3 regions of the Williamsia sp. SKLECPSW1 genome follow, and region 1 is predicted to be linked to each of the others. Evidence: predicted binding sites of a transcription regulator. Region 1 holds the regulator's gene; each other region holds the start of a gene.
The links. The regulator LexA, encoded in region 1, represses DNA repair genes until DNA is damaged. The targets are predictions, from matches to a motif close to CGAACANNTGTTCG.

Region 1 (3,419 bases):
CGGCCGCGGCCGCGGTCGGTGCGGCTCTCGGGCGGGTGACACTGGAGACCTGCCGAGCAGCGGCCCGGGCCGTGCTGGCCACCGCCGATCCGGCCGACGCGCGCGCCGCGGCGACAACTGCGCTCGAGGGCTGACCCGCGACTCAGCGGTGAGACCGTACGCGCCCCGACCGGTTCTCGACCTGGGCCACCAGTGCGGACAACGTCGTGTCGCGCGCGAGCAGTGCGTCGGACACCGGGTTGACGACACCCCGCAGCGCCGAGACGCCGATCCACCGGCGCGGCACCTGGATCCGTGGCGCCCTGCTCTCGATGCCCGCGGCGACGGCGGTCGCCACGCGATCGGGATCGATCGGGCGCCGTAGCGGACCCGGGAACGCGCGGGCGACGAGATCTGTTGCCAGCGAGTCCTTCCCGAACGCCACATCGGCGATCGGCGTCCGAACCCACCCCGGATACAACACCCCGGCAGTGGCCCCGTGATGCCTCAGTTCGACGCGCAGGGCGCGTCCGATCTGCTCGACGGCTGCCTTCGTCGCGGCGTAGGGCGCGTTCACCATGCCGTTCAGGTAGGCGTAGGTCGAGGAGGTGACGAGCACGTGTCCACGCGCCTCGATCACCGCGGGGAGCGCCGCACGCACCGTGTTCCACACCCCGGTGAGGTTCACGGCGATCACCCGCTCGAACGTGCCGTCGGCGACGCTCGCCACGGTGTCGGCGGTGTCCCCGCTCGAGATGCCGGCGTTGGCGAATGCGACGTCGAGCCGACCCCATCGTGCGATCGCCGCGGCGACCGCCTCGTCCAGGTCGGACCGGACCGTGACGTCGCCGGAGCGGGAGACGACCCTGGAGTCGTCCATGCCTCGCGCGGCGTCCTGCACGGCCGTGAGCTCCAGGTCCACGAGGACCAGTCGGGCGCCGCGGTCGTACAGGGCCCGGGCGGTGGCGCGTCCGATGCCTCCCGCCGCACCGGTGACGAGCACGACTGCGCCGTCGAGGCTCAGCGGAGGTGTGCGGGCGGGGAGGGGCGCCATGTCGGTGTCCGATCTGCTGTGTGTCGACGGACCGGTCTCGGGCCCGCGCAGCATTCTGACATGCGGTCGGGTCAGATCCTCCGCATGACGGTCACGACCTTGCCCAGGATCACCGCGTCGTCACCGGGGATGGGGTCGAACTGCGGGTTGTGCGGCATCAGCCAGACGTGGCCGTCGGCGCGCTTGAAGGTCTTCACCGTCGCCTCGCCGTCGATCATGGCCGCGACGATCTCACCGTTGTCGGCGACGTTCTGCTGACGGACGACGACCCAGTCGCCGTCGCAGATGGCGGCCTCGATCATGGACTCACCGACCACGCGCAGCAGGAACAACGCTCCGTCGCCGACGAGTTCGCGGGGGAGGGGGAAGACGTCCTCGACGGCCTCCTCGGCCAGGATCGGCCCGCCGGCCGCGATCCGACCCAGGACGGGGACGAAGGTCGGCGTCGGCAACGGGGTGGCCCCGCTGTCGCCGCCGTCGCCGGGATCGTTCTCCTGGACGTTCACCGCCCGTGGGCGGTTGTGGTCCCGCTTGAGGAACCCCTTGCGTTCCAGGGTGCGCAGCTGGTGGGCGACCGACGAGGTCGAGGTCAGTCCGACGGCGTCGCCGATCTCACGGATGCTCGGCGGATACCCCCGCTCACGGACCGACTCACGGATGACGCGCAGCACCTCGAGCTGTCGCTCGGTCAGTGCGCTCTCGGCGGGGGCGGTCGTCTCGCCGGGGGTGATGGTCGTGTCGGACACGGTGTCCTCTCCTTCGCAGTGGCGGCGCATCACGGCGGTGTGCTCGTGTCGCGTCCGTGCATCTGTCCTGCTCGTAGCCCGACCGTAGTGCACCGGGTCACGACTTTCAAACATTTGTTCGACGGTGTGTCGACCCTGTCGGAGTGCCGTGGTAGAACTCGAACACACGTTCTTTCGAACGCCTGATCGAGAAGGAGATCGCGATGAGCCCGACCCTCATGGCCCCCGATGTCACCTCTGCCCGCGGGTCCGCCCGCGTCGCACCCGCCGGCCCCCGCACCGCCCGTCGGCACCCGGCGGATCCCCGGTCCCACCGCGGTGGTCGCGTCGCCGCCGTGGCACCGGCCGCACCGGCGGTCCGCCCGTCCACGGCGCGTCCGCACCGCCGGACCCCGGTCTCCGCGCGTCCGGTCGGCACCCCGTGCCGCGACGGGTCGGGCCGTGGCGGCACCGTCCGTCCCGCCCACGTCGGGTGGGGTGCCGCGCTCCTCGCCGGTCTCGCCCTCGCCGTGGCGGTGTGGGCCGTCGTGGTCGGCGGGTCGATGATCACCGCGGAGCACACGCCCGACGTGGTCGGCAGCAGCGTGGTCCACGTCCGCGGCGGCGAGTCGCTCAGCGCGCTGGCCGCACGCACCGTGCCGGATGCCCCGGTCTCGCAGGTCGTCGCCGACATCCGTGAGCTGAACCACCTGGGGGGATCGGCGCTCACGCCGGGACAACCGCTGCTCGCACCCCGCTACGCCCACTGACACCTCCGTCCCCCTCGGTCGGTGACGATGTACGCACTGCTCGGGTCGACGGTCGAGTGGCCTCTCCTGCTGCCCGACGCGGCCCCGACCACGTCGGCGTCCGCCCGGCCCCCGGTATCCTCGGCCGGTACGGATCATCCCGGTCCGCCCGGCACCGTGGCACCTGCTCACGCCGCCGGCCCGCCGACTTCCGAGGACGTCGCGATGCACTGCCCGTTCTGTCGCCACGAGGACACGCGTGTCGTGGACTCCCGTGTGGCCGACGAGGGTCAGGCCATCCGTCGGCGCCGCTCATGCTCCCAGTGCGGCCGCCGCTTCACCACCGTCGAGAGCGCCGTGCTCGCCGTGGTCAAGCGCAACGGGGTCACCGAGCCGTTCTCCCGGGAGAAGGTCATGCGCGGCGTGCGCCGCGCCTGCCAGGGACGCGCCGTCGACGAGGACCGTCTCGCACTCCTCGCACAACAGGTCGAGGACGCCGTGCGGGCGTCGGGCTCGGCCGAGATCCCCAGCAACGAGGTGGGACTGGCGATCCTCACACCTCTCCGCGAACTCGACGAGGTCGCCTACCTGCGCTTCGCCTCGGTCTACCGCTCCTTCGAGTCCGTCGAGGACTTCCAGCGCGAGATCGACGATCTGCGCGCGGCCGGCCACGTCGGTGCGAGCAGCGGCTCAGGCGGCCAGGGCGTCGATCGCCCGTAGGACCCGTTTCTCCGACACCGGGAACGCCGTCCCGATCCGCTCTGCGAACACACCCACGCGCAACTCCTCGACGAGCCAGTGCGCCTGCTCGTTCACCGCGTCCCGCCGTGTCGGTGAACACCGCGCGACTGTCACCGCCCAGTGGTCGACGACCCTCTCGACGATGTCGATGCCGCGATCGTCCTTCGCCGC
Region 2 (3,419 bases), on a different contig from region 1:
GCATCGTCGAATTCGTGGATGTCATCGACGAACTGACGGAGCCGGACGATCCGTCGGCGACCGCGTTCCACGTCGTGGTGCCGTCTCTCCCAGGATTCGGATTCAGCGGCAGACCGACGGTCCCAGGGTGGGACACGGAGAAGATCGCCTGCGCTTGGGTGCAGCTGATGGAACGCCTCGGCTACGCAGAGTTTCTCGCCCACGGCGGCGACTGGGGAGGAGTCGTCACGGCGATTCTCGGCGCCAGGTTCCCGGACCGTGTCCTCGGCGTCCACACCACGCTCGCGCAGGCGCCCCCGGGCCTCACCGCAGATGGTCTGACCGAGTCGCAACGCGGTTGGATCGATGAGACGCGACGCTTCTGGTCAGGAGAGCGCGCGGCTTATGCCAAGCAGCAAGCCTCCCGGCCACAGACGATCGGATACTCCCTCGTCGACTCGCCCGTGGGTCTTCTCGCGTGGATCCTCGACAAGTTCGCCGAGTGGACGGACACGGAGGACGTCCCGTGGGAGTCCATTTCCCGTGACAGGATCCTCGACGATGTGACGCTCTACTGGTTGACGCGTACGGGGGCGTCGGCCGCGAGGATTTATCACGAGAGTCACGATTCGTTGGATCCGATGCTGCGAGTAGAGGTTCCGGCTGCAATCACCGTGTACCCGGCAGACATCGAGAAGTGTCCGCTGCCCTGGGCTGAGCATCGGTATCGCTCGATCGTGCGGTGGTCTACGCCGGACAAGGGCGGGCACTTCCCGTCGCTCGAGATGCCCGACTACTTCGTCCGGGACTTGCTGACCGGTCTCACGGCTGTGCTCGACGCTCGTCGGTGACTCGTCTACGTCGGGCGGCGTTCATCCGCATGACTACCATCCCGGCGTCGAAGAGGAAACGCCCGTGGACCTCGACGCCGTGCGGTCGTCGTACGACGCCGTAGCGGACAACTACGTGGCGATGGTGGGTGACCCCGGCCCGTGGCAACGGGCCGCCCTCGACGCATTCGCCGAGCAGGTCCGCACGGTCGGACCCGTTCTCGACGCGGGGTGCGGCCCTGGCTGGGTGACCGGGTACCTGCATGACAAGGGTGTCGACATCGCAGGAGTCGACCTGTCTCCCCGCATGATCGAGCACGCCCGACGGGACCATCCGGACATCGCGTTCGAGGTGGCATCGGTGACCGATCTGCGCCCCGAGCCCGAGTCGTTGGGGGGCGTCCTGGGGTGGTGGTCGTGGTTCAACCTGCCCCGCCCGTGGCTCCCGACAGTCATCACGACCATGACACGAGCGCTCCGACCCGGCGGGCAACTCCTGGTGGCGACGCACTGCGGCACCGGCGACGTCCGCCGTACGCGCTGCTACGGCGACGTCCCCGTCGACTGGACGACGCACCTCTACGAGCCGGAGGAACTGTCGACGATGCTCGGCGATGTCGGCCTCGAGGTCGTCGCCGACCTCCGCCTCGCTCCCGGTCCGGCATCCCGTCACGCGCAGTTGATCGTGGCGGGCGCGAAGCCCTGAGGCTGTGAACCTCGGCGAGTCGCCGCCACATTCGAACACACTTGCGAATGTCGTACAGGTGTTCTATCCTGGGGTGGTCGCTACATCCCGGGGGAGGTGCATTGTGGACGACACCGTCGAGACATCACTGGTCGCGAAATATGCCGCGCTGCATGTTCTTCTGGATGAGATCGCTGATGCGACCTCGGATGCGTGTTCGGAGACCGAGGTCGCCGAGCTCGCGATCACCCATGAACGTGCGGTGCGCAGGATGGGTTCGATAGGTCTGCGTCGGATCCTGGATGTGTCGGATCGGGATGCGTTCCGGTCTGTGCAGTGCGCGACCCTGACGCAGTTCGTCGGTGACCGGCTTCGCGTGGCGAACCCGAAACGCCGGTTGAAGCAGGTGCTCGCGTTGTCGCAGATGCACGCCATGACCGGGGAGACACTCCCACCCCGGTGTCCAGAGACCGCGGCGGCGATGGCCGAGGGGGACCTGTCGCATGAGCATGTGGATGCGGTGTTGTCGGTGATGGACAAGATCCCCGCGGCGACCTCGCCGGAGGTGCGGGAGAAGGCCGAGGAACAGATCGCCGACATCGCCCGCAACTTCAGCCCGAAAGAGATCCACCGCGCCGGCGCCCGGTTGCTGTCGCATCTGGATCCCGACGGTGCCGAACCCTCCGACCGCGACCGGGCCCGGCAACGATCCCTGACGGTGGGCAATCAGGATGCGCAGCTGATGTCGAAACTCGCGGGCACCCTCGACCCCACGACCCGGGCCTTGTTCGAGGTGATGCTGTCGAAGTGGGCGAAACCGGGGATGAACAATCCCGACGACGAGCACTCACCCCGCGGCGGCTGCGACGACAACGCTGTTGACACCGATGCGCTCACCGCAGCGGCCGAACGGGACTCACGGACACAAGCCCAACGCAATCACGACGCCCTGCAGGCGTTGTTGCGGGCGGCGGCTGATGGTGGGGTGTATGGGGCGTCGCATCGGGGGTTGCCGCCGCACATCATCATCTCCATCACCGAATCCCAGTTGCGGGAGCGGGCGGGTGTCGGGCACACCGCCACCGGCACCGACCTGCCCATGTCGGACATCCTCACGTTGGCTGCGCGGGCGCAGATGCATCTGGCCGTCTTCGACGATCACACCGGGGAACCACTGTTCTACGGGCGCACCCGCCGCCTCGCCTCAGAGGTGCAACGGTTCCTGTTGTTCGCCCAATACGGCGGCTGCGCCATGCCGGGATGCCCGGCACCGTTCTCCCACACCGAGATGCACCACGCGAAACAGGATTGGGCCACCGGCGGGAACACCGATTCCACTGATCTCGCGCCGGCGTGCGGACCGCACAACCGGGCCGTGCACGACCGGCCCGGCGGCTGGCAGACAGAGAAGATCACCGACGGTCCCGATCGTGGTCGGTTCGGGTGGGTCGCCAACGGCACCACCGACCCACCCCGCACCAATCACCTCCACCGACCCGACCAGATCCTGGAGGATCACGCACCACCACCGGACACCGAGTCCCCGGTCGAACGTGCCCTCACACTCGCACTGCGCGAACACATCCCGCCCCCACCGATACTGGTTGTCGAGATGCGGACGATCCCCGGCCTCGTCATCGACATGCCAGGGTTCGAGCGTGAGTGAGCCGGCAGCCGGTCAGCCGTCTACGGTCGCCAGCGCGGAGGCCAGCTGACTGCGCGCCCGGCTCAACCGTGATCGGACGGTCTGAACCCCGACGCCCTGGTGTGCGGCGATGTCCTCGTACGTGAGATCGCCGAACTCGCGCAGCACGATCGCCTCGCGAAAATCCTCCGACAAGGTCGCCAGCGCGGCGCGAACCTGGTCCTGCCGGGCCACCCGTTCGTCGACGGCCGGGGCGGTGTCCGTCAGCACCACCGGCCGG
Region 3 (3,419 bases), on a different contig from region 1:
CATGCCTCGTCCCCCGCGTGCGTCCGCGACGCGCCCCGACGTCGGGACCTCCCGGACCGGCGAGTCCCGGTCGGGGCGTCGGCGGCGTGTCCGGGACCGACGTGGACGCGGGTTGCGGTCTCGCCTGCTCCCGCCGGACCTGCCGGCGGCGAACACCCGCTCGGAGTCGTTCGATCTCGTGGTGTTGGAGGCCTTCGCCGAGATCGATGCCCGGTGGCACGACCAACTGGGCGACCTCGACCTCGCGGTGGACGAGATCCCGCGGATGCTCCCGCACGATCCCGAGACCGTGCAGTGGCCCGACGAGGTGACCGCGGACGGGGCGATCCCCCTGGCGCGACTGCTGCCGGCCGGCATCGATGCGCAGGGGAAGCCGTCGAAGGCGCGGATCGTGGTGTTCCGCAAGCCGTTGGAGAGCAGGGCCGAGACGGGGGACGACCTCGTCGACCTCGTCCACGAGGTGCTGGTGCATCAGATCGCGACACACCTCGGTGTCGACGAGGACACCATCGACCCCGATCCGCGCTAGGCGGACCGGATCAGATGATGCCGCGCTTGAGGCGACGACGTTCGCGCTCGGACAGGCCGCCCCAGATGCCGAAGCGCTCGTCCTTGTGCAGTGCGTACTCGAGGCATTCGGCCTTCACCTCGCAGCCGGAGCAGATGCGCTTCGCCTCGCGGGTCGAGCCGCCCTTCTCCGGGAAGAACGCCTCGGGGTCGGTCTGCGCGCACAGTGCGCGCTCCTGCCACTGCTCCTCCTCGTTGTCGAAGAGTGCGTCGAAGTCGTCGGTGACCAGGGTCAGGTGGGGGGTGTTCGGTGCCGGCGTGCGCGACGGGAATCCGTCACCCAACATGTGTTCGAACGACATCGCCGGGCCTCCTCATGGTTCCGATGTGTGGTCCCCCGTGCGGGAGATCGTCTGGCGTGCAATGACCGTCCCGGGGCGGGCAGTCGGCTCAATCCGCGTTCCGTGTTCGACGTGCCGTTCGAACATGTGATCGAAAACAATGCGGCGGAACGCATCTCGATCACAAATCGCTAATGACACTGGTGTGATTAGACACGTTCGTTCGCCGCGCGGTCAAGCGGAACGGCCACATTGCCGATACCACCAGGCGCACACGTTCGGCATGAACCCTCGACAGTGGCGTGTCGCACACCCCGCAGCCGCGGCGGACGTCGCTTCGGCGGCGGGTGACTACAGTGGGTCGACGTGAAGGCAACGGTCCTCGTGGGCGGCGTCGGTGGTGCCCGGTTCCTGCAGGGTGTGCGCCACCTGCTCGGCCCGACGGCGTTCCCGGTTCCTGACGCCGAACCCGATGCGCCGCAACCGGATCCGAGTGTCACCGCCATCGTCAACGTCGGCGACGACGCCTGGATGCACGGCGTGCGGATCTGCCCCGATCTCGACACCTGCATGTACACCCTCGGCGACGGCATCGACACCGACCGCGGATGGGGTCGGCGTGACGAGTCGTGGCATGCGAAGGACGAGCTCGCCGCGTACGGCGCCGACCCCGACTGGTTCGGGCTCGGCGACCGCGATCTCGCCACGCACCTCATCCGCACCCAGATGCTCGACGCCGGGTACAGGTTGTCCGACGTCACCGCCGCGCTGTGCAAGCGATGGCAACCCGGCGTCCGGCTGCTGCCGGCCACCGACGACCGCCACGAGACCCACGTCGTAGTGACCCGCGCCGAGGACGGGGCGAAGGTCGCGATCCACTTCCAGGAGTGGTGGGTCCGGTACCGCGCGAAGATCCCGACCCACGGCTTCGCGCAGGTCGGATCGGAAGAGGCCACGCCCGCCCCCGGGGTCGCCGCCGCGATCGCCGACGCGGACATCGTCCTGCTCGCGCCGAGCAACCCGGTCGTCAGCATCGGCGCGATCATCAGCGTCCCCGGCGTCCGGGCCGCGCTCCGCACCACCAGCGCACCGGTGGTGGGCATCTCCCCGGTCATCGGGGGCGCGCCGTTGCGCGGCATGGCCGACGAGTGCCTGTCGGTGATCGGCGTCGAGACCAGTGCCGAGGCGATCGGTGCCCACTACGGCGCACGCTCGGGGACGGGGATCCTCGACGGGTGGCTCGTCGCGCCCGACGACACCGCGGACATCCCGGGCGTCGCCACCGCGAGCGTGCCGCTCGTCATGACCGACCCGGCCACGACGGCCGAGATGGTGCACGCGGCATGCCGCCTCGTCGGCGTCGACCCGACGTGACCGACGACGCGCGCGATCACGCCGCCGACGGTGACGTGGTCATGTGGGCGATCCGGGGTCTCCCCCGTTTCACCGAGGGTGACGACATCGCCGCCGCGATCGCCGCGGCCGCACCGGATCTGCGCGATCGCGACGTACTCGTCGTGACCTCCAAGATCGTCTCCAAGGTGGAGGGGCGCACCGTCACCGCACCGTCGGATCCCGACGAACGAGACGCTCTGCGCCGCAGTCTCGTCGAGCGCGAGTCGGTTCGGGTGCTGGCACGCAAGAACCGCACGTTGATCACGGAGAACGCCCTCGGCATCGTGCAGGCGGCCTCGGGTGTCGACGGGTCGAACGTCGGCACCGACGAACTCGTGCTGCTCCCCGTCGATCCCGACGCCAGCGCACGTCGGTTGCGCGACGGGCTCCGCGACACCCTCGGCGTCGACGTCGCGGTGGTCGTCACCGACACGATGGGCCGCGCGTGGCGGACCGGCCAGACCGACGCCGCGATCGGGTCCGCCGGGATCGCGGTCACCCATCCCTACGAGGGCACCCGCGACCGCTGGGGCAACGACCTCGTCGTCACCGACATCGCCGTCGCCGACGAGATCGCGGCGGCGGCAGATCTCGTGAAGGGCAAGCTCGGGGAGACGCCGGTCGCCGTGATCCGTGGCCTGACACCGCACGACGACGGTTCGACCGCACGCGATCTGGTCCGCCCGGGCGAGGAGGACCTGTTCTGGCTCGGCGCCGACGAGGCCGTCGCGCAGGGACGTCGGCAGGCACTCCTGACCCGCGCGTCGGTGCGGGCCTTCGCCGAGACCGTCGTCGACGAGGCCGACATGCGCGCAGCCTTCGCCGAGGCACTGACGGCGCCCGCGCCGCATCACACCCATCCGGTCCGGTTCGTGTGGGTCCGCGACGCCGCGCGTCGTCGGAAGCTGTTGGACGCGATGGCCGCACGCTGGGAGCGGGATCTCGCGGCCGACGGGAAGACTCCGGAATCCATCCGCAAACGTCTCGACCGCGGTCGAATCCTCTACGACGCACCGGAACTCGTGGTGCCGATGCTGGTCATGGACGGCGCTCACGACTACCCCGACGAGGCACGGACGGCTGCGGAGCACACCATGTTCACGGTGGCCGTGGGTGCCGCCGTACAGGCGCTGCTGGTCGCGCTGTCGGTCCGCGGCATCGGGAGTTGCTGGGTCG

Region 2: the regulator LexA is predicted to act here: its motif matches at 1,567-1,580, upstream of ACXVUM_RS09400 (DUF222 domain-containing protein).
Region 3: the regulator LexA is predicted to act here: its motif matches at 989-1,002, upstream of cofD (2-phospho-L-lactate transferase).

The regions. Positions count from the first base shown of each region.
Region 1 covers NZ_JBTGLI010000002.1:495,999-499,417, reverse strand. Annotated here, with positions in the region: gene ACXVUM_RS18190 (putative PEP-binding protein) at 1-134, shown strand, start outside; gene ACXVUM_RS18185 (SDR family NAD(P)-dependent oxidoreductase) at 143-1,033, opposite strand; gene lexA (transcriptional repressor LexA) at 1,105-1,809, opposite strand; gene ACXVUM_RS18175 (LysM peptidoglycan-binding domain-containing protein) at 1,983-2,528, shown strand; gene nrdR (transcriptional regulator NrdR) at 2,733-3,227, shown strand; gene hrpA (ATP-dependent RNA helicase HrpA) at 3,198-3,419, opposite strand, start outside.
Region 2 covers NZ_JBTGLI010000001.1:2,019,612-2,023,030, forward strand. Annotated here, with positions in the region: gene ACXVUM_RS09390 (epoxide hydrolase family protein) at 1-830, shown strand, start outside; gene ACXVUM_RS09395 (methyltransferase domain-containing protein) at 895-1,515, shown strand; gene ACXVUM_RS09400 (DUF222 domain-containing protein) at 1,619-3,160, shown strand; gene ACXVUM_RS09405 (RNA polymerase sigma factor) at 3,173-3,419, opposite strand, start outside.
Region 3 covers NZ_JBTGLI010000001.1:210,529-213,947, forward strand. Annotated here, with positions in the region: gene ACXVUM_RS01010 (metallopeptidase family protein) at 2-529, shown strand; gene ACXVUM_RS01015 (WhiB family transcriptional regulator) at 540-869, opposite strand; gene cofD (2-phospho-L-lactate transferase) at 1,215-2,222, shown strand; gene ACXVUM_RS01025 (coenzyme F420-0:L-glutamate ligase) at 2,192-3,419, shown strand, end outside.